One region of the Massilia sp. S19_KUP03_FR1 genome, then DNA from elsewhere that is predicted to be linked to it. Evidence: riboswitches for the same ligand, from Rfam matches in the RefSeq annotation. Region 1 holds a riboswitch; the other holds the start of a gene.
The links. Region 1 has a riboswitch for thiamine pyrophosphate ahead of V6M87_RS12095 (TonB-dependent siderophore receptor). Riboswitches for the same ligand answer to the same signal wherever they lie in the genome.
Positions count from the first base shown of each region.

Region 2: linked by a shared signal. The riboswitch ahead of thiC (phosphomethylpyrimidine synthase ThiC) and the one ahead of V6M87_RS12095 (TonB-dependent siderophore receptor) in region 1 are both predicted to bind thiamine pyrophosphate.

Region 1 is NZ_JAQQPS010000009.1:158,719-169,142, forward strand. It holds gene V6M87_RS12075 (S46 family peptidase) at 1-1,042, shown strand, start outside; gene V6M87_RS12080 (alpha/beta hydrolase family protein) at 1,108-3,075, opposite strand; gene pnuC (nicotinamide riboside transporter PnuC) at 3,330-3,920, shown strand; gene V6M87_RS12090 (ATP-binding protein) at 3,917-4,432, shown strand; gene V6M87_RS12095 (TonB-dependent siderophore receptor) at 4,429-6,522, opposite strand; TPP riboswitch at 6,625-6,724, opposite strand; gene V6M87_RS12100 (DUF535 family protein) at 6,744-7,688, opposite strand; gene V6M87_RS12105 (hypothetical protein) at 7,764-8,120, opposite strand; gene V6M87_RS12110 (glutathione S-transferase) at 8,223-8,921, shown strand; gene V6M87_RS12115 (hypothetical protein) at 8,918-10,246, shown strand; gene V6M87_RS12120 (ethanolamine ammonia-lyase subunit EutB) at 10,255-10,424, shown strand, end outside.
Region 2 is NZ_JAQQPS010000003.1:224,602-235,025, forward strand. It holds gene V6M87_RS04375 (S-(hydroxymethyl)glutathione dehydrogenase/class III alcohol dehydrogenase) at 1-376, opposite strand, end outside; gene V6M87_RS04380 (sulfite exporter TauE/SafE family protein) at 432-1,175, opposite strand; gene V6M87_RS04385 (hypothetical protein) at 1,180-2,715, opposite strand; gene thiE (thiamine phosphate synthase) at 2,765-3,382, opposite strand; gene thiD (bifunctional hydroxymethylpyrimidine kinase/phosphomethylpyrimidine kinase) at 3,395-4,123, opposite strand; gene V6M87_RS04400 (thiazole synthase) at 4,120-4,902, opposite strand; gene thiS (sulfur carrier protein ThiS) at 4,904-5,101, opposite strand; gene thiC (phosphomethylpyrimidine synthase ThiC) at 5,101-6,978, opposite strand; TPP riboswitch at 7,043-7,138, opposite strand; gene V6M87_RS04415 (valine--tRNA ligase) at 7,216-10,032, shown strand; gene V6M87_RS04420 (LysR family transcriptional regulator) at 10,034-10,424, opposite strand, start outside.

The DNA of each region.
Region 1 (10,424 bases):
CTTGCTGACCGAGCTCGATGCGGTCATCGCTTCGGATATGGCCTTGTCACAGCAGGAGTTCGCGTACAACGAGGCCACCCACAGCGACCTGCTGAAAAGCGCGCGTACCCTGTATCGCCTGGCGCTGGAACGCCAGAAGCCGGATGCCCAGCGCGAAGGCGGCTACCAGGAACGCGACCTGTCATTCATCAAGGCGCGCCTGACCCGCCTGGAGCAATCGTTCGTGGCCAGCGTCGATGAAGCGCGCTGGTCGGCCGCGCTGCAGCGTTACAGCAAACTGAATGCAAAGAACCATCCGGCCGGCGTGGACGCGGCCTTGCCAGCGGCGGCGAATGTGGCGGCCATCTATAAAGCCAGTGAGCTGGGCGACACCGCCAGGCGCCTGGCCTGGATCGGCAAGGATGCAGACGCGTTCCGCAAATCGCAGGACGCTTTCATTGTGCTGGCCGTGCGCCTGCAGGATGCCGCGCTGGCGCTGGAAAACCAGCGCAAGGAAGTCGACGGCAACCTGGAACGCGTGATCCCGCAATACATGGCCGCGGTCATCGCGTGGAAGAAGTCGCAGGGCAAGCCGGTCTACCCGGACGCCAACTCGACGCTGCGCGTGACGTTCGGCACCGTGGCGCCGTATTCGCCGCGCGATGGCCTGGTCAAGGGACCGTTTTCGACAGTCGACGGCATCCTCGAAAAGGCCAGCAACAAGGAGCCGTTCACGGTGCCGGCGGCGTTGACGCAGGCGGTCAAAGAGAAGCGCTTCGGCGTGTTCAAGGATGCGGTGCTGGGAACGGTGCCGGTCAATTTCCTGTCCAGTGCCGATACCACCGGCGGCAACTCCGGGTCGGCGGTGATGAACAAGCGCGGCGAATTGATCGGCCTGAATTTCGATTCGACCTATGAATCGATTACCAAGGACTGGTATTTCGATACCGCCATCACGCGCGCGATTCACGTCGATATCCGCTACATGCTTTGGGTGATGAAGGAAGTCGATCACGCGGATAATCTGATCGCTGAGATGACGGTCAAGTATCCAAAGAAATAAGAGCAACACGTAAAAAAGCCGCGCACGTCGAAACGTCCGCGGCTTTTTTTATATCGTTTATACGCTTACGGCCGGGCGGCCGCTGGCGCCGTGTTGCCGATGTGCTTAGCCAGGAACGCTTCGAGTTTCTGGTAAAACGCAGTGCGGTTGGACGTGTTGTAGAAACCATGGCCTTCTTCCTCTGCCAGGAACCATTCCGGCGCGCGTCCGACTGCGATCAAGGCCTTGCGCATCGCCTCGGCGTGGGCCACCGGCGCAATCTTGTCGACACCGCCATGCACCAGCATGACCGGCGAGGTGATGCGCTGGGCCAGGTTGACGGGCGAATTGCGGTGCAGGATTGCGGGGTCGTCGCCGACATATTTGCGCATGATATTCGCCATCAGGACGTCCCGGCGATTGCCCTCCGGCTTGGCCAGCAGCTTGAGGTCATACACGCCGACGTAACCGATCGCGCACTTGTAGAGCGCAGCGTCGCGCGCGGCGAGCATCATCGATGCGTAGGCGCCGAAGCTGGCGCCGTAGGCACAGACCCGGTTGCCGTCAACTTCCCCTTGGGCGATGGTCCATTTCGTGGCATCAATCAGGTCATCGATGATTTTCCCGCCCCATTCGCGGTAGCCGGCCTGCTGGAAGGTCACACCGCGGCCGTCCGAGCCACGAAAATTGATTTGCAGGACGGCATAGCCGCGACTGGCCAGGAATTGCGCGTCGTCGTCGAAGAACCAGGCGTCGTCGACGCCGTGCGGGCCGCCGTGCGGCAGTACCACCAGCGGCGGCTTCTCGCCGGCGGCGTGGGCGGGCATGGTTAAAAAGCCGTGCAGGGCGAGGCCGTCGCGGGTTGTCAGGCTGATCGGACTGCGCTCGGCCATGCTGGCCGGATCGATCGCTTCCATGCCGGAAAAGAGCAGGTCGGCCTTCATCGAGGTGCGGTTGAACAGGTAGTAGGAGCCTGGATCGCGGTCGCTCTTCACGCTGAACAGCAACAGCTTGCCGTCGTCACTGAAATTGAGAAAGGCCACGTGCTGCCCGGGGAATTGGGCGCTCAGTTGCTGGTGCAGCACGGCGCTGGGGCTGTTCGGGTCCAGGTAGCGGACCTTGGGCACGCCCACTTGGGAGTACGCGGCGAACGGCATCGCGTTCGTGTCGAGCATGGCAACATAGTCGCCCACCGGATCGGCGAACAACACGCTGCGCTTGCCGCTGGCCAGCTCTTCGCTGATCAACTGATCCGGTTCGCCATGCACCGAGTGACGCACGAGGAAGGCGCGGTCGTCCGGGCTGAACTGGAACGGTTGGTAGCGCACGCCGGTGTTGGTGTCGAACTTGTTCCACGCGCCGCTGGCATCGTCGCGCCGAAACACGACGGCATACGCGGTTTTTTCGTCGTCGCCCAGCGCAAAGCGCGGCTTGCCGTCGCGCTGCAGGATGTAGGTCAGGTCGCCCACGGGAATTTTTGCCAACAGCGTGCGCGCCGAGGTTTTGCCGTCGATGTCGTACAGATGGGTGAAATTGTCTTCCCATGCACGGCCGGTGACGAACAGGTGGCCGTCACGCTTGTTCGAGACATCCTCGACGTAGCCGAAGGCCCGATCATCGCCATAGCGTTCGCCGCGGCTGGCGAAGTCGCGCATCTGGTAGCCGAACAAATATTCCTGGCGCCGTCCATCCATGTCGAAAGCGAGAATTTCGCCGGTTTGGCGCGGTTTTTCGCGCGAACCGAGTTCCTTGCCCTTGGACAGCACCAGCCGGGTTGCGCTGATCCACTGGTAATCGACCGGCACTTCGAACACCGGCAAGCGCAGCGCGCCGATCTGCTTCATGTCGGGCAGCGAGTACATCACCACCACCGGCACGAAGCGGTCGTTGAGCGAGACCCTGGCGGTGACGGCCAGGTGCTTGCCATCCGGGGACAGGCGCGGGTGGGAAAACTGGTCTTCATGCACGAAGGCGGCCAGTGGAACAGCCGGTGCGGCAAACACTGGCCGGCTCGCTGCAAGCACCAGGTACAAGAGGACAAAACGTAAACCCATGAACACACTCCTTTGATTGACTGGCCCAATGTGGCAGCGGTGCAGGGCATGCGATGAGTATAGTAGCCAAATGCCAACAATTAACTATTTGAAAATAGACGTGTTGCTATTTTGCATCACTCGATCCGGATGCCATGGCGTCCCCGGCGTGGCCGGCCGGTTTGCATAATCGTGCGGCCCCCCGCATAATCGCCGCCCATGACACTTTTCCGCCACGTTTGCCCACCGCCCGCTGCGGGGGCCGGCTTCCGACCATGAACGATATCCTCACGATCGCCGGCCTCACGACCACCCCGCTCGAACTGCTCTCCTTTGTGCTCGCCGTGATCACGGTTGCGCTGAACATTCGCCAGAACCACTGGGCCTGGCTGTTCGCGATCATCTCGTCGGCAGCGTATGGCGTGGTGTTCTACGGCGCGCGCCTGTACGGCGACATGGGTTTGCAGCTGGTGTTCATCGTGGTCTCGTTCTGGGGCTGGTACCAGTGGCTGCACGGCGGCACCGGCAAGCAGGCGCTGGCAGTGACCCAGCTGGACGGGCGCGGCTGGGCCATCTGCATCGCCGCGTGGCTGTTCGGCTTCGCACTGCTGTCGACCTTTCTGGCCAAATTCACCAACACCGACGTGCCCCACATCGATGGCTTCCTGACTGCCGGCAGCCTGGTGGGGCAGGTCCTGCTGTCGCGTAAAAAGGTGCAGAACTGGCACGTCTGGATCATGGTCGACGTGCTGTACGTCGGCCTGTATCTGTTCAAGGGTTTGACGCTGACCGCGATACTGTACGCGCTGTTCTGCGTGATGGCGGCGGCGGGCCTGGTGGCCTGGCGCAAGGCGGCACAGGCATGAGCGTCGCCCGCATCGCCATCCTCGGCGCGGAGTCGTCCGGCAAGTCGACCCTGGCCGCCGCTTTGGCGGAACATTACGGCACGCTGTGGGTGCCCGAGTACCTGCGCGAATTCGTCGACACCTGCAAGCGCGTGCCGCGCGAGGACGACCAGTACGGCATCGCGCGCACCCAGATCGAGCGCGAGAACGCCGCTGCGCTGCGCGCCAGGCGCTACCTGTTCTGTGACACCACGCCCTTGATGACGGCCTTGTACAGCAAGGTGTATTGGGGACGGGTGGGGGCGCCACTGGCCGAACTCGACGCCGTGCACGATTACGCGCTGACGCTGGTCACGGCGCCGGACGGGCCGTGGGTACCGGACGGCCTGCAGCGCGAATCGGAAGCGGTGCGCCAGTCGGTGCACGCGCTGGTGCTGGCGAATCTGCGTGCGCGCGGGATCGCGCACACGGTGGTGGCGGGCGACCCGGCCCAGCGGATGGGCCAGGTCGCCAGCCTGATCGACGATCTCTAGAAATCGAACTGCGCCGACAGCGCGAACGTGCGCGGCGCACCCGGCAGCAGATAGCCACCCAGGTCCGGCGACACGTCGCGCCAGTAGAACCGATCTGCCACGTTCTCCACGCGCGCGCGCACGGTGGTGGCCACGCCGGCCAGCTTCAGACCGTATTGCGCCCCCAGGTTGAACACGTGGTAGCCCGGTACGAAGGTGCGGTTGTCTTCCTGGAAGGCCTTCTTGCCGGCGTACTGCCATTGGCCGTTGACTTTCAGGCCGGGCAGCGCGGACAGCGCGTATTCGACGAAGGCGCTGGTTTTCAAGGCCGGGACGTCGGCGACGCGCTTGCCGTTGATGCTGGCGTCCGTGGTGCCGGTCACCAGCGTGTTCAGGGCGGTGGCCGACAGCATGTACGACAGCTGCGGCGTAGCCTTGCCCTGCGCCGACAGTTCGATGCCGCGGTTGCGCTCTTCGCCTTCGCGCACGAACAGATTCCGGTTCAGATCGGTGTACTCGTGCCCGCGCTTGATTTCAAACAGCGCCGCGGCCAGTTCCAGCGTGGTGTTGACGCTGGCCTTGGCGCCGATCTCGACCTGCTTCGAGCGTTTCGGCGCCAGCGGCATGGCGTAGTTGAGGGTGTCGATGCCGCCCGCGCCGCCGTACTCCATGCCGTGCGCGACGGACGCGTACAGGTTCACCGTGTCAAGCGCGCGCCACACCAGCGCCACATTCGGCAACAGGAAATGGTCGGACCGGTCGCTGCGCACCGATTCGTAGCGCACGCCTGTATGCAGCACCACGCGGTTCGACAGCGCCACGATGTCCTGCACATAGGCGCCCCGTTCGCGGTCCAGGTGGCGCAGCGTGACCGGCCCGGTCACCGGCTGGCCCGGCGCCGGCGCCACAATCAGGTTCTGGTAGATATTGCTGTAGCCGGCGTAGTCGTAGACATACTTGCCGGCACTGTCGCGCCGGGTCGAGTACGACAGGCCGAAGGTGGCCTGGTGGCGCAGCGCGCCGGTATTGAACTTGCCCTGGATTTGCGCCTGTGCGCCCAGCGGGGTCTTGCGCTCGCCGGTGCTCTGGTAATCGTAGACGTCGTAGTCGCCGTTGGCGCAGAAACCTGGATAGTAGCCGTCGCCCTCGTTGCTGCAGCCGTAAGGAAAGGCGGTGAAATCGTCGCGCCGGAACCAGTGCTTGTTGAGCGCCACGCTGGCGTTCCATTCGGGTGCCAGTTTGTATTCGAAGCGCAGGCCGAGGTTGCTGCTGACGGTGTCGACCGGGCGCGCCCACGGCTGCTCGCCCAGGAAGGTTTTGGCCGACACGTTCGGCGGCAGCACTGCATTGGCCAGCAGCTGGTAGCCGGGCGCCGTCAGCTGCGACTTGTGCTGGTAGTCGAGGTCCAGCTGCAGCAGCGCGTCGGGCGAAATTTGCCAGTCGAAGGCGCCCGAGACAAAGCTGCGTTCGCCATCGGCGCCACGCACGTACGAGCGCAGTTTTTCGCCGGCCGCGTTGATGCGGTAGCCGAAGCGGGTATCGGTAAAGCGGCCGCCGGCATCGACCGCACCGTACAAGGTGCCGCGTTCGCTCACGCCCGCGCTGGCCGACAGCAGCGGCGTGGCGGTAGGGCGCTTGGTGACGTAATTGACCACGCCACCCGGCGACGAAATGCCGGCCTGCAGTCCCGATAAACCTTTCAGGATTTCGATGCGTTCCTTGTTTTCCAGCGGGATCTGGGTATCGGCCGGGATGATCAGGCCATCCTTACGGTAACTCGAATTGTTGTCCAGCTTGAAGCCGCGGATCGAGAACTGTTCAGCGTAACCGACCGCGTTGTAGGCGTCGCTGACGGACGAATCGAAGGCCATCGCGTCGCTGCTGCTGCGGATCGACAGGTCCTGCATCCGGGCGCGGCTGAAGGCGACGACGGAAGCGGGTGTGTCGAACAGCGCTGCGTCGCCGAAGCCGGCCACGCTGGCGCGTTCAGGACTGGTTTTGCTGGCGCTGACCAGCACTTGGGCGATTGGTGTATCGGCGCTTTGCGCGTGGGCGGAAAACGCTTGCGCGAGGGCGCAGGCGAGGGCGGTGTATTGCAGTGTGTGTTTCATGGTTTGCTCGTTTTCGCGCGCCGCGCATTGCGGCACGCTGCTTTAAATAAAAGCCGGAGCCAACGCGGGGAAAGGGGCAAAGAACCAGGATGAACACCCTGGCGGAACTGCGTTGCGCTTTCCTTCGCTGGCATTATCCAGATCAGGTACGGAGGGTATCTCTCACCCGGAACAAACCATTCCAGGACCCCTAGCGAGCCGCGAGTCTATCACACGGTGTATCAGGCGTCGACGGTCTCCATGATGCGCGCCAGCGGCGCCGCCTGCAGGTGGCCGAGCATGACCGTGTGGGCACTCGCGTCGATGGCTTGCCAGTTGGCGCGGCGCCGGGCGGCGCGCTTGCGGTGGCGCGACGGCATCTGCGCCAGTGGCTTGGTGTGGAACGGCAGTGCGATTGCGTGGCAGCAGTCGTCGTGCGGCACGCCCCCCAGCACGGCCCAGAATTTGTCGTAGGCGTTGACGAAATGCGGCGCCGCGCCGACGCGCCAGGCGATATGCGCGGCGCTGTTGACGGCCAGTACCTGTGTCATGCCGAGCGCGCGCGCCACGCCCTGCAGCGCGGCAAAGCAGAAATAGCTGGCCGAATTGTGCGGGAAGGCGGCTTCGAACGCGGCGAAGGCGTCGCTGGAATCGGTCCAGCGACCCTGGTTGCGGGCGATGAAGGGAAGCACCGGGTGCGCCGCGTTGAACAGCGCGCCGTCGACCCAGCTGAACGACAGGCGGTGCAATACCTTGTTATTTGCCACCAGCGCAATCGTCAGGTCGCCCTCGGCATCGAGCCGCACCGCCATCTCGAGGCGGATGAAAAACCTGCAGCCATGCGCATCGTGCTGCCACAGGCGCAGGCCGCCCTGGCGATACACCGCGCGCTGCCAGGCCTGGTCGAAGGTGGCGTCGTCGTAGCTGTAGTGAAACAGCGCGGCCTGCACGCGCCGGCGCGCCGACAGCCCGCGCATCAGGTAGCCGCGCTGGGTCAGGTGATGGAACACGTCGTGCGGCACCACCTGGGCGATATGCTCGCGCACCACGGCCAGCCGGCACAGTGCCGCGTGGTCGCGCCGGTAGAACAGCACGCGCAGGATGCGCGCGGCGCGCAACAGGGAGGCAGCGAAGGCGTCGCGGCGGCGGTAGGTGCGCCAGTGGCACAGCAGGTGGGTGACGATCATGATGCGCTCTCGTAAAAGGCGAATCAGGCCATCTTGACCCAGCCCTGAAAATGCGCGGTGACCCGGCGCAACAGATTATTTCTCGGCGGCAGTCTTGAGTCGCGCCAGTCCTTTTTCGAGTTCACTTCCCAGCAGCATATCGATGCCGATGAAGGCGCTGATCAGGCGGGCCCGGAACGTCAGCGGTCCGTGCAGGCGCCATGTGACGCGGGTGCCGCCTGCCGTGGGCGTGAGGGTGAAGCGGGTCTGGCTGGTCGCAGCGACCGGTTTCACGACGTCCGTCTTCAGGTCGGCCAGCAGCGGGACAATCTTTGCGTGCGGGGCGCGGATGTCGATCGATCGCTCCACGGTAAAGCTGGTACCCTGGCGCGCCGCGATGGAGAGGATGATGGCGACGATGGCGAGCAAGCCGATCAGCAGTTTCTTGAACATGGCCTACTTTGATTGCATTCCGGGTTGCAAGATTAACATGTGTGCGCGCCGCCTACGGCCGCTTTTCGCGATAATGCGGGACACAATCACCGGAGAGCAACGATGGTCTATCAACTGTATTACTGGCCGACGATCCAGGGCCGCGGCGAATTCGTGCGGCTGGCGCTGGAAGAGGCGGGTGCAGGGTATGTCGATGTCGCGCGCGGCGAAGATGGCATGAAGGCCTTGATGGCGGAACTGGACACGGCCGATCACCCTTCGTTCGCGCCGCCGTTCCTGAAAGCTGGCGCGCTGACGATCGGCCAGGTGGCCAACATCCTGCTGTACCTGGGCGAACACCTGCACCTGGCGCCGCGCGGAGAAGCGGCGCGCCTCTGGACCCACCAGCTGCAGCTGACCATCGCCGACCTGGTGGCAGAAGCACATGACACCCACCATCCGGTGTCCGGCGACAGTTATTATGAAGACCAGAAGCCGGAAGCCAAAAAGCGCGCCGCCGAATTCGTCAAGACGCGCATTCCGAAATTCATGGATTACTTTGCCAGGGCCCTGGGTGACAAGGATTATCTGAACGGCGCGCACCTATCGTATGCCGATTTGTCACTGTTCCAGGTCATCGCGGGCTTGCGCTACGCGTTTCCGAAGGCGATGGCGCGCAGCGAGAAGCAGCATGCGCCGTTGACGGCCCTGTACGACCGCGTGGCGCAGCGGCCGAAGATTGCCGCGTATTTGGCGTCGGAGCGCAGGCTGCCGTTCAGCGAAGAAGGGATTTTCCGGCACTATCCGGAGCTGGACCATTGAACTGGCGTCGCGCGACCATGTGCCTGGCGCTGACCGGCGGGGCGGCTGCGCCGGCTGCGGCATGTTCGCCCCCGCCGCAGCGCGATGCGGCCGGTTTCTTCCGGGATGCCGTCCGATCGCTGCCGAAAAACGCGCGCGGCGTGATGTTTGCCGCGCCGCCCGGCAAGACAGTACGGGCTGGCGATTTCGCGTTGACCTCGGATCGCGCCGCGCACCCGCTGGCTGTGCGCGTGCGCGCCTTGCCTGCGCACGAGGTTCGCCTGGAGCCGGTGCAGGGCTTTCAGCCCGGCGTACGCTACACCTTCCGCTACCTGCCGGCCCACGGTAATTGGCAATTTCCCGATGCGATGCAGGTCGCGATCGACGACCGCGTCGTCACCACCACCGGGCAATACGCACTGGTGCTGGTGCCCCGCGCAAAGCGGCGCATGATCGTGATCCCGGGCGGTGCTGCCTGCAGGCAAACGGTGACTGCGGCGGTGCAGGAGTTCACGTACTCGGTGCCAGCGGCGCTCGTGCCTTACGCTGCTGGCCTCGATTACGCTGCCCGGGCCGACCGCGTGCCGATTGAGGCGATGGGCGCGGCGCTTCCCGTTTGGACAGCCGGGCCGCAGGTGTATTCCGCCCTGATGGCCGGCGAACCCACCGGCGCCTGGTACGACCGCCACAACGATGCGGTGGTTGCGCCGTGCAATGCGCGCGTGCCCTTAATCCGGCTGCGCGGCGTCGTCCGGTTTCCAGAAGTGGACAGCCAGGTGCACCCGGTGCGGCAACAGGTCATCGACTTGAGCCGGCACGTTGACGGGGTGTGCAGTCCGCTCGAAGCGCTGGTAGCGACGCTGGCAGAGCGCCCGTTCGAGCCGGCCTTGCGTGCCGTCTGCGGCATGCAGATCGCTGGCGCGTTTTCCATGCCCGGGGGGCCGTTGCGCGCCGTCACGCCCGACGAATGGGCATTCCAGCTGGGTTTTTTTTATGACCACTCGCCAACGTGCAATCTGGTGGGGCTGGCACACGTGCTGCAGACCGGGCAATTTAGCGCCGACCCGGCGGCGCTCGACGCCCTCGGCGCGTCCCTGAAGCAAGGGCTCGGGTATGCCCGGCCCGCGGAATGGGATGCCGCAGTCCATGCCTTGCATTTTCTGGTCTTTCAACTGCCGCCGGCTACGCAAGCGGCAACCGCGCGGCGCTTGCTGGCGCCGGCCCGTCCTTTGCTGGTTGCGGCGCTGGCCGCTAGGCATCCCCAGCGCCCGGACGACCTCGCTCGCCTGATCGCTTGGGGTGGGGAACAGGCAAGCACGCCAGCAGGGCCAAAGCAACGATGGTAATCTGAGCCATGCCCCACTACACCCATATCGTCGGCGCCCGCACCTACACCTTCCGCGACCTGAAGGACGTGATGGCGCGCGCCACGCCGGCCCGGGCGGGCGATTACCTGGCCGGCGTGGCGGCCGGCAGCGCGGAGGAACGCGTGGCGGCCCAGATGCTGCTCGCCAGCCTGCCGCT
Region 2 (10,424 bases), on a different contig from region 1:
AGAAGCGACTGGTCGCATCCGGCATCAGGCCGCGACCCTGGGTCGAGCGGATCGCCTGGCACAGATTGGTTTTTTGCGACAGGCAGAATTTGCACTGGCGGCATTCAGGCGTGTACAGCGGAATCACGTGGTCGTCTTTGCGTACGCTGGTCACGCCCGGGCCCACGTCGACCACGATGCCGGCGCCTTCATGGCCCAGAATCGATGGGAAAATTCCTTCCGGATCGGCACCGGACAAGGTGTAGTAATCGGTATGGCAGATGCCGGTGGCCTTGATCTCGACCAGGACTTCGCCGGCCTTCGGGCCTTCCAGGTCGACTTCTTCGATCGTCAGCGGGGCGCCCGCTTTCCATGCAATTGCTGCCTTGGTTTTCATGTTGTTCCTTGCCTGTGGTGTAGTGTGGAATACGAATGCGCCATCATAACAAGGCTTACATCCGGGCGCGCACCACCATCTGCACCCCCAGCAGCAGCAAGGCTCCCAGGAAGCAGCGTTTGAAGACAAGCGGCGAGAGCACATGGCGCAAGCGCTCGCCCGCCGCCATGCCGAGCAGCGCCGGCAGCAGCGCCAGCGCCGACGTCATCAAGGTCGCGCTGCTGTAGTGCGTGTTGACGGACAAGGCGGCGGCCAGCGCCAGCGTCGCCACCGTGAACGAGATGCCCATGGCTTGCAGCAGTTGGTCGCGCGTGAGACCAAGCGCCTGCAGGTAAGGCACGGCGGGAATGACGAACACGCCGGTGGCGGCCGACACCACGCCGGTCAGCGCGCCGATGACGGGGCCAAGCCAGCGCTCCATGCGCGGCGCGACCGCCACATGCACGCCAACCAGCGCCCACAGGGCATACACGATCAGCGCGACGCCAAGCGCCACTGCAGCCCAGGTTCCCGATGGCGGTCCCAGCGCCCACGCGCCGGCCAGCGTGCCGGCCACGATCGCGACCTGGAGCGAGGCGGTGCGGCGCAAGACAGGTCCCAGCGCACCCCACGGTTTCAGCTGCCACAGGTTGGTCACCAGCGAGGGCACGATCAGCAGCGCCGCTGCCTGAGCCGGCGCCATCCACAGCGCCAGCAAGGCCATCGACAAGGTCGGCAAACCGAGGCCGACCACGCCTTTTACCAGGCCGGCCAGAAAGAAAACGGCAGCGATCAGTAACGCGAGGGTGCCATCGCTCATGCTGTCATTCAGGCAGCGCCGCCAGCATGTCGGCCAATGCCTTCTGCGAATGGTCGTTCAGCTTGCGCGCCATGTTGACGTGCAGCGCAGCGAGGCGGTCGGCGGCCTGGGCTTCCAGCAACACCGGCTGCACCAGCTGCGCCGCCGCCGTGTGGAATTGCTGTGAGGTGGCGTCGAGCTGCGCGTTCAGTTCCAGGCGGGCCGCTTCCAGTTGCACCCGGAACGCTTTTTCGAACATGGCGCGCTGGTGGCCAATTTCGCCGGTTTTTCGCTCCGCCGGATTCATCAGCCATTTGAACGCGCCGGCAACGAGCAGCACGCCGCCGATGACCGGCGCGGCCGGCGCCACCACCGGCAGCACCACGGCGGCACCGAGAAAATAAGCCGCCGCGCCGGCGCCGAGGATGGTGACACCGCCCACTTTGAGCGTCGTGTCAGCAGCGCTTTCGACCCCGTTGACCACGCGCGTGCCCCAGCGCAGCGCGGGCGCCGCGCCGGCGAACTGCGCATGGTGCAAGCGTTTCAGGAGCGTGGTGCGCGACAGCGCCATGTCTTCCTGGAACAGGCGCAGGTCTTCGTGGATCAAGCGCAGCGATTGCTCGCGGCGCGACATGATGCGATTGACCCGGCGCTCGAGTTCCTTGCCGAAGGTGGATTTGGCGATGCTCTCCCACACCACCGGGCGCTTCCACTGGTCGGTGGCGAGGCGCTCGACCACATCGCGTTCGAAGGCATTGCCGGCGTCATGGATCGCCTCCTCCATGTCCTCGTCGAAGGTGGCGCGCTCGAACGCAATGCGCGCATCGGCAATGGCCAGGCGCTGCTGCACCTGCTTTTGCAGCGCATACGCCGAATCGAGGAACGCCAGCGTGGTTTCGCGGCTGTCTTCGAAGTCCGCAATGCGCTGGTTGAACGCGGCGATTTCCTGGCTGGCGCGGGTGCACGTGGCTGTCATCCGGCGCGACAATTCGCCCTTGTCGAGCGTACCGTTTTCGAATTCGCGCACGGCGTGGGCCAAGGCCAGGTCGCCGGTGGCGCTGACGCACAGCTCGGCCAGGTCGGCATATTTTCGCCCCTTGAGCATGCGCACCGAACCCATGCTGACCTTGCTCCAGATGGTTTGCTCGTCGGTGGCGAACGCCTCCAGCTCATGCGGACGGATGGCGTAACCCAACGCGCTGGCCAGGCTCCTGGCCAGGTCGCGGCTGCGCACGCCCTGCAGCGCCAGCAAGGTGCGCGCGGCCTCGAACGCGGCGGCGGCGGTGGCCGCGTCAATGCCGGCCGCAGCCGCCTGCAGGTCGATCAGGGCGTCGCCCCAGGACATGGGTCGGTCGATGTATTCCAATAAGACGACCCGGGCCAGCGCCGAATCGTTGAGCAATGCAGCCACGTCGGTCAGGGCATTGAAATCGGCGATATTGAGCACGCCGTCCGAACTGGCGATGGCAGCCACGGCGCGCAGGTAGGCGGTGGGAAAGGTGACGTCGTTGGCGATGTACGACGACAACTCCGGATGCGCTGCTGGGGGCTTGCTGGTCATGGGATGTCCTCTGTCGATCACGCCCCATTTTAACGCCAGCAGCGTGAAATCACGCGCCCATGCCGAACAAGCCCGTGAAGTCGCGCGCCGCGCCTTGCGGATCGGCTGCGCCGTAGACGCTGGTGATGGCGGCCACCATGCTGGCCCCGTGCGCCACCAGCGGCGCCGCGTTGATCGCTGTCATGCCGCCGATGACCACCAGCGGCAGGGACAGGGTCGCGCGGGCGTGGTTCAGCAAGCCTGGCTGCGTCACGAAATCGTATTGTTTCACGGGTGATGGATAGAAGCCGCCGAATGCAGCATAGCTGGCGCCGGCCAGCTGCGCCGCCAGCGCCAGCGCCAGCTCGCCGTAACATGAGGCGCCGACGATCTTGTCCGGTCCCAGCACCTTGCGCGCGGCCGCCAGGTCGCCATCGCTGCCGCCAAGGTGGACGCCATCCGCATCGAGCTCGACGCACAGGTCGAGGTAATCGTTGACGACCAGCGGCACCCGATGGCGTCGGCACAGCGCCAGCAGCGCGCCGGCCTGCTCGCGGCGCAAGGCAGCATCGGCCGTTTTGTGGCGGTACTGCACCAGCGCCGCACCGCCGCGCAAGCCGGCCTCGGTGACGGCGAGCAGGCGTTGCGTGTCATCCCAGTTGGGCGTGACGAGATATAAACCGCGCATGTTTTACTCCTTTCAGGTCGATATCAGAAACCGGCGCGGGATGCGCTGGCCGGGAGCAAGGGCAAACGACTGCGCCAGCGCCGCGTGACAATAAGCTTGGGCGCGCTCGAGCGCGTCGGCGATGGCGTCGCCCTGCGCCAGGCGCGCCGCAATCGCCGCCGCCAGCGTGCAGCCGCTGCCGTGAAATTCACCGGGCAGGCGTGGCCAGCGCCACGCGCGCTCGCCGCCGTCGTGCAGCCAGCGGTTGACGATGACGTCGCCCTCGCCATGGCCGCCGGTGAGCAGCACGTGCGCACACGGCACCGGCCCCAGCGCCGCGGCTTCGGGCAGGTTCGGCACCAGCAGCGTGGCGACGTCCAGCAAGGCGGCGAGTGCCTCCTGCTGCCCGAGCGCGTCGCCGCGCCCGCTGGCCAGAACGGGGTCGAGTACCACCGGCAGCCTTGGCGCGCGCTCGCGCAGGCGCTTGACCAGCGCCGCAATCGCGACGGCATTCGCGCGGTTGCCGGGAATGCCGAGCTTGACCGCGTCAATCGCGAAGCGCGCGATCAAGGTCTCGGCCTGGCGCACGATGAGGCCAGTGTCGACCGGCGCCAATTCCAGCACGCGCTCGTTGTCCTGCACCGTGAGCGCGGTGGCAATCGGCAGCGCATGCGCACCCATCGCGCCGATGGCGGCAATATCGGCGGACAGGCCGGCGCCGCCGCCCGGGTCCAGGCCCGAGAACACGAGCACCGTGTTCATGCGCCCAGCCGTCCCTGCATCGGCGACGAGGGCGAGGCGCCAAAGCGACGCGGCATGCGGCCGGCAAGGTAGGCCGCGCGCCCGGCCCGCACCGCCAGCTTCATCGCGTGCGCCATGCCGACCGGGTCGCGCGCCAGCGCAATGGCGCTGTTCATCAGCACGCCGTCGCAGCCCAGCTCCATGGCGATGGCCGCATCCGACGCGGTGCCGACGCCGGCGTCGACCAGCACCGGCACCGTGGCCTGCTCGATAATCAACGATAAATTCCACGGATTGACGATGCCCATGCCGGAGCCGATCAGGGACGCCAGCGGCATCACGGCCACGCAGCCGATCTCCTGCAGCAGGCGCGTCTGGATCGGGTCGTCGCTGCAGTAGACCATGACGTCGAAGCCATCCTTGACCAGTTGTTCGGCCGCGATCAGGGTTTCCGGCATGTGCGGAAACAGCGTCTTCTCGTCGCCCAGCACTTCCAGCTTGACCAGCTTCTGGCCATTTAACAGTTCACGCGCCATCTGCAGCGTGTAGACCGCGTCCCTGGCATTGAAGCAGCCGGCGGTATTGGGCAGGATGGTGAACTGGCCTGGCGGCAGCACGTCGAGCAGGCTGGGGGCGTGCGGGTCCTGGCCGATGTTCACGCGCCGGATGGCGACTGTGACGATTTGCGCTTCGGCGGCATCGGTAGCCTCGCGCGTCTGCGCCAGGTCGCGGTATTTGCCGCTGCCGACCAGCAGGCGCGATTGGTAAGTGGTTCCTGCGATGGTAAGTAGATCGTGCATGTCAGCCTCCTCCGATGGCGCGCACAATGTCGACCCGGTCGCGCGCTAACAGTGTGTAAGTTGCCCATTGCGGGCGCGGAACGACCTGGCGGTTCACTGCCACAGCCAGCTTTTGTCCGGTCAGCGCCAACTGCGCGACCAGGTCTTCCAGCAGCGGCGGCGCCGCATACGGCGCGCCATTGAGTTCGATGTCGATCATCAGACCTCCTGATACAACTTGGCGCCGCCGCGCACGAATTCGATGGCCTTTTCCTGCATGCCCCTGGCGGCATACGCACGTACTTCCTGGGTGATCTTCATCGAGCAGAAATGGGGCCCGCACATCGAGCAGAAGTGGGCGACTTTGCTCGATTCCTTGGGCAGCGTCTCGTCGTGGAATTCGCGCGCCTTGTCGGGATCGAGGCCGAGGTTGAACTGGTCGTCCCAGCGAAATTCGAAGCGCGCCTTCGACAAGGCGTTGTCGCGCATCTGGGCGCCGGGATGGCCCTTGGCCAGGTCGGCCGCGTGGGCGGCAATTTTATAGGTGATGATGCCGGTCTTGACGTCATCCTTGCCCGGCAAACCCAGGTGTTCCTTGGGCGTCACGTAGCACAGCATGGCCGTGCCGTACCAGCCGATGGTGGCTGCGCCTATGCCGGACGTGATGTGGTCGTAGCCGGGCGCGATATCGGTCGTCAGTGGGCCCAGGGTGTAGAACGGCGCCTCGTGGCACTGGTCCAGCTGCAGGTCCATGTTCTCCTTGATGAGGTGCAACGGCACGTGGCCGGGGCCCTCGATCATCACCTGCACATCGTGGCGCCAGGCGATCTGCGTCAGCTCACCCAGCGTTTTCAGTTCGGCCAGCTGGGCTTCATCGTTGGCGTCGTAGATGGAGCCGGGGCGCAGGCCGTCGCCCAGGCTAAACGACACGTCGTACTGCTTCATGATGGCGCAGATGTCCTCGAAGTGCGTGTAGAGGAACGATTCTTCATGGTGCGCCAGGCACCACTTGGCCATGATCGAGCCGCCGCGCGAGACAATGCCAGTCAGGCGGTTCGCGGTCATCGGGACATACGCCAGGCGCACGCCGGCGTGGATGGTGAAATAGTCGACGCCCTGTTCGGCCTGTTCGATCAGCGTGTCGCGGTAGATTTCCCAGGTCAGGTCTTCGGCCTTGCCGTTGACCTTTTCCAGCGCCTGGTAGATCGGCACGGTGCCGATCGGGACCGGGCTATTCCGGATGATCCATTCGCGCGTTTCGTGGATATGCTTGCCGGTCGACAGATCCATCACATTGTCGGCGCCCCAGCGGATGGCCCAGGTCATCTTCTCGACTTCTTCGCCGATCGACGAGGTGACGGCCGAGTTGCCGATGTTGGCGTTAATCTTGACGAGGAAATTCCTGCCGATGATCATCGGTTCGATTTCCGGGTGGTTGATATTGGCCGGGATGATGGCGCGGCCACGGGCGATTTCATCGCGCACGAAGGCCGGCGTGATCTCGTCCGGTATCGCTGCGCCGAACGACTGGCCGGGATGCTGGCGGCCGATCAGCTGCGCCGTGCGCCGGCCCATCTCGCCGCTAGCCTCGAGTTCAGCCAGGTATTCGCGGCGGCGCAGGTTTTCGCGGATGGCGACGAATTCCATCTCCGGCGTGATGATGCCTTGCCGGGCGTAATGCATCTGGGTGACGTTCGCACCAGCGACGGCGCGGCGCGGCTGGCGCGTCAGCTTGAAACGCAGGCCGTCCAGGCTGGCGTCGTGCAAACGTTCGACGCCATACTGCGAGCTGGGGCCGGGCAGCTGTTCGGTATCGCCCCGTTCCACGATCCACGGCAGGCGCGGGGTCGGCAAGCCGGCGCGGATGTCGATGGTGAGCGCCGGATCGGTGTAGGCGCCGGAGGTGTCGTACACCGGCAGCGGGGGATTCGGCTCGCCGCCGAAGCTGGCCGAGGTGGCGGACTGGCTGACGGAGCGCATCGGCACGCGAATGTCGGGCCGGCTGCCCTGCACGTAGATCTTGGTCGAGCCGGGAAACGGATGGATGGCTGCCTGGTCCGCGGTGGCGGTGGCAGAGTCGAACGGTACGGTTTTCATGTGGCTCCTTTGGTGGCAGGAGCCAGCAAAGGAACGTGAAGCACGCAAGGTTAAAAAAACGGCGTGGTGGCTTCACAGGCTTCCCTTCGCTGGCATTATCCAGATCAGGTTCAGAGGGTATTTCTCACCCGTGCAATGCACAGGACCCCTAGCGTGTGCTGCCAAGTATGACCGGCAGCGAGCGAATTATACGACAGTTTATAATTGGTGTTTTCGCCAAATGCACACGCCACCATCATGGAATTAGCCAAGTCTTTCGAGCCAGCCGACATTGAACAGTTCTGGCGCAACGAGTGGGAACAGCGCGGCTACTTCGCCGCCTCCATGGACGCCGACAAGCCCTCGTTCAGCATCCAGCTGCCGCCGCCGAACGTGACCGGCACCCTGCACATGGGGCACGCCTTCAACCAGACCATCATGGATGGCCTGACCCGCTACTACCGCATGCGCGGCTACAACACCGCCTGGATTCCGGGCACCGACCACGCCGGCATCGCCACCCAGATCGTCGTGGAGCGCCAGCTCGACGCGCAGAAAATCTCGCGCCACGACCTGGGCCGCGACGCTTTCACGGCCAAGGTCTGGGAGTGGAAAGAAAAATCCGGTAACACCATCACCGGCCAGATGCGCCGCATGGGTTCGTCGGCCGACTGGGCGCGTGAATACTTCACGATGGATGAGCCGCGCTCGCAATCGGTCACCGAAGTGTTCGTGCGCCTGTTCGAACAAGGCCTGATCTACCGCGGCAAGCGCCTGGTCAACTGGGATCCGGTGCTGGGTACGGCCGTCTCCGAGCTCGAAGTGGAACAGACCGAAGAAGACGGTTTCATGTGGTACATCCGCTACCCGTTTGCGGACGGCAGCGGCCATGTGACGGTCGCCACCACGCGTCCTGAAACGCTGCTGGGCGACGTCGCCGTGGCAGTCGACCCGACTGACGAGCGCTACACCGCGCTGGTCGGCAAGATGATCAAGCTGCCGCTGACCGACCGCGAAATCCCGCTGATCGCCGACGACTACGCCGATAAAGAATTCGGCACCGGCTGCGTGAAAATCACGCCGGCGCACGACTTCAACGATTACCAGGTGGGCCAGCGCCACAAGCTGCCGCAGATTATCGTGCTCACGTTAGATGCGAAAATGACCGATGACATGCCGGCGGCCTACCGCGGCCTGGACCGGTTTGCCGCGCGCAAGCAGATTGTTGCCGACCTCGATGCGCTGGGTTTCCTGGTTGAGGTCAAGCCACACAAGCTGCAAGTGCCGCGCGGCGACCGCACCGGCGTCGTCATCGAGCCGATGCTGACAGACCAGTGGTTCGTCGCCATGAGCAAACCGGCGCCGGAGGGGACCTTCTACCCTGGCAAATCGATCGCCGAAGTGGCGCTCGAAAAAGTCGCCGACGGCGAAATCAAGTTCGTGCCGGAGAACTGGTCGACCACCTACAACCGTTGGCTCGGCAACATCCAGGACTGGTGCATTTCACGCCAGCTGTGGTGGGGCCACCGCATCCCGGCGTGGTACGACGAAGCCGGCCAGTATTTCGTCGCCCGCACCGAAGCAGAAGCGCAAGCGAAAGCCGCCGCGGCTGGATCGACGGGCGTTCTGCGCCGCGACGACGACGTGCTCGACACGTGGTTCTCGTCCGCACTGGTGCCCTTCTCCACCATGGGCTGGCCGGAACAAACGCCTGACATGAAAATGTTCCTGCCGTCGTCGGTGCTGGTCACCGGCTTCGACATCATCTTCTTCTGGGTCGCGCGCATGGTCATGATGACTTGCCACTTCACCGGCCAGGTGCCGTTTGAAACCGTGTACGTGCATGGTCTGGTGCGCGACTCAAACGGCCAGAAGATGTCTAAATCGAAGGGCAACACGCTCGACCCGATCGACCTGATCGATGGCATCGGACTCGAGGAACTGGTCGCCAAGCGCACCACCGGCCTGATGGACATGCGTCCTTCCTCGCTCGAAAAAATCGCCAAGGCCACGCGCAAGGAGTTCCCGGACGGGATTGCTGCTTACGGCACCGATGCCGTGCGCTTCACCATGGCCAGCTACGCTTCGCTGGGCCGCAACATCAATTTCGACCTGGGCCGCGCCGAGGGTTATCGCAACTTCTGCAACAAGATGTGGAATGCGACCAAGTTCGTCTTGATGAACACGGAAAACCAGGATTGCAGCGCGCCGGATGCGGCCGACCTGTCGCCGGCCGACCGCTGGATCATCTCGCTGATGCAGCGCGTGGAACTGGACGTGGCGCAGGGCTTTGCCGACTACCGCTTCGACCTGATTGCCGCCGCCATCTACAAATTCGTCTGGGACGAGTTCTGCGACTGGTACCTGGAGCTGTCCAAGGTGCAGGTTCAGCAGGGCACCGAGGCGCAGCAACGCGCCACGCGCCACACCTTGTTGCGTGTGCTGGAAGTGATCATGCGCCTGGCGCACCCGATCATTCCGTTCGTGACCGAAGCGCTGTGGCAAGTGGTGGCCCCATTGGCTGGCAAAGCCAAGGCCGACGGCAGCGATTCGATCATGGTGCAGCCGTACCCGATCGCCAATGAAGCGCTGATCGACGCCGACGCCGAAGCCTGGATGGTGCAGCTGAAAGCGCTGACCGACGCGACCCGCAACCTGCGCGGTGAAATGAAGCTGGCGCCCAAGCTGCCGGTGCCGCTGATTGTCGAACCGGGCGACGCCTTCGAAAAAGCCGCGCTGGCCGGCTTTGCGCCGTATATCAAGTCGCTGGGCAGGCTGTCCGAAGTGCAGATCGTCGATGCGCTGCCGGATTCGCCAGCGGCCGTGTCGATTGTCGGCAAAACCAAGCTGATGCTCAAAGTCGAGATCGACGTCGCTGCCGAGCGCGAGCGCCTGTCGAAGGAAATCGTCCGCATCGAAGGCGAAATTGCCAAGATCAATGGCAAGCTGGGGAACGAGAGTTTCGTGGCCCGTGCACCGGCCGCCGTGGTGGCGCAGGAACACGAACGCCTGGTCAATTTCTCGGCAACGATCGCGAAGTTGAACGAGCAGTTCGCGAAACTGGCAACTGCATAAGTTATGCGCCGTCCGCCGCCAGCCCGAGTTCGCTGACGACGGCGGCAATAAAACTTTTCAGCTTGGGCGTCTGGCGGCGGTCGCGGTGGTACAGCAGGTGCATGGGACGCTTCAACGTTTCATACTCGGGCAACACATTCACGAGCCGTCCGGCGCGCAAATCCTCGCGCGCCAGGTCTTCGGAAATGAACGCGATGCCGATGCCTTCCAGGGCTGCCACCAGCAAGCCCTTGGCATCGTTCAGGCGCAGGCGGTGTCGTATGTCGACCTTGTAGTGCTCGCCATCGCGCGTGAACTGCCAGTTGCCATGCACCGCCCCCGCGCCCCAGGCATACGCCAGGCAGGCATGCCGGTCGAGGTCGGCCGGCGTGGCGGGTACACCGCGTTCCTGC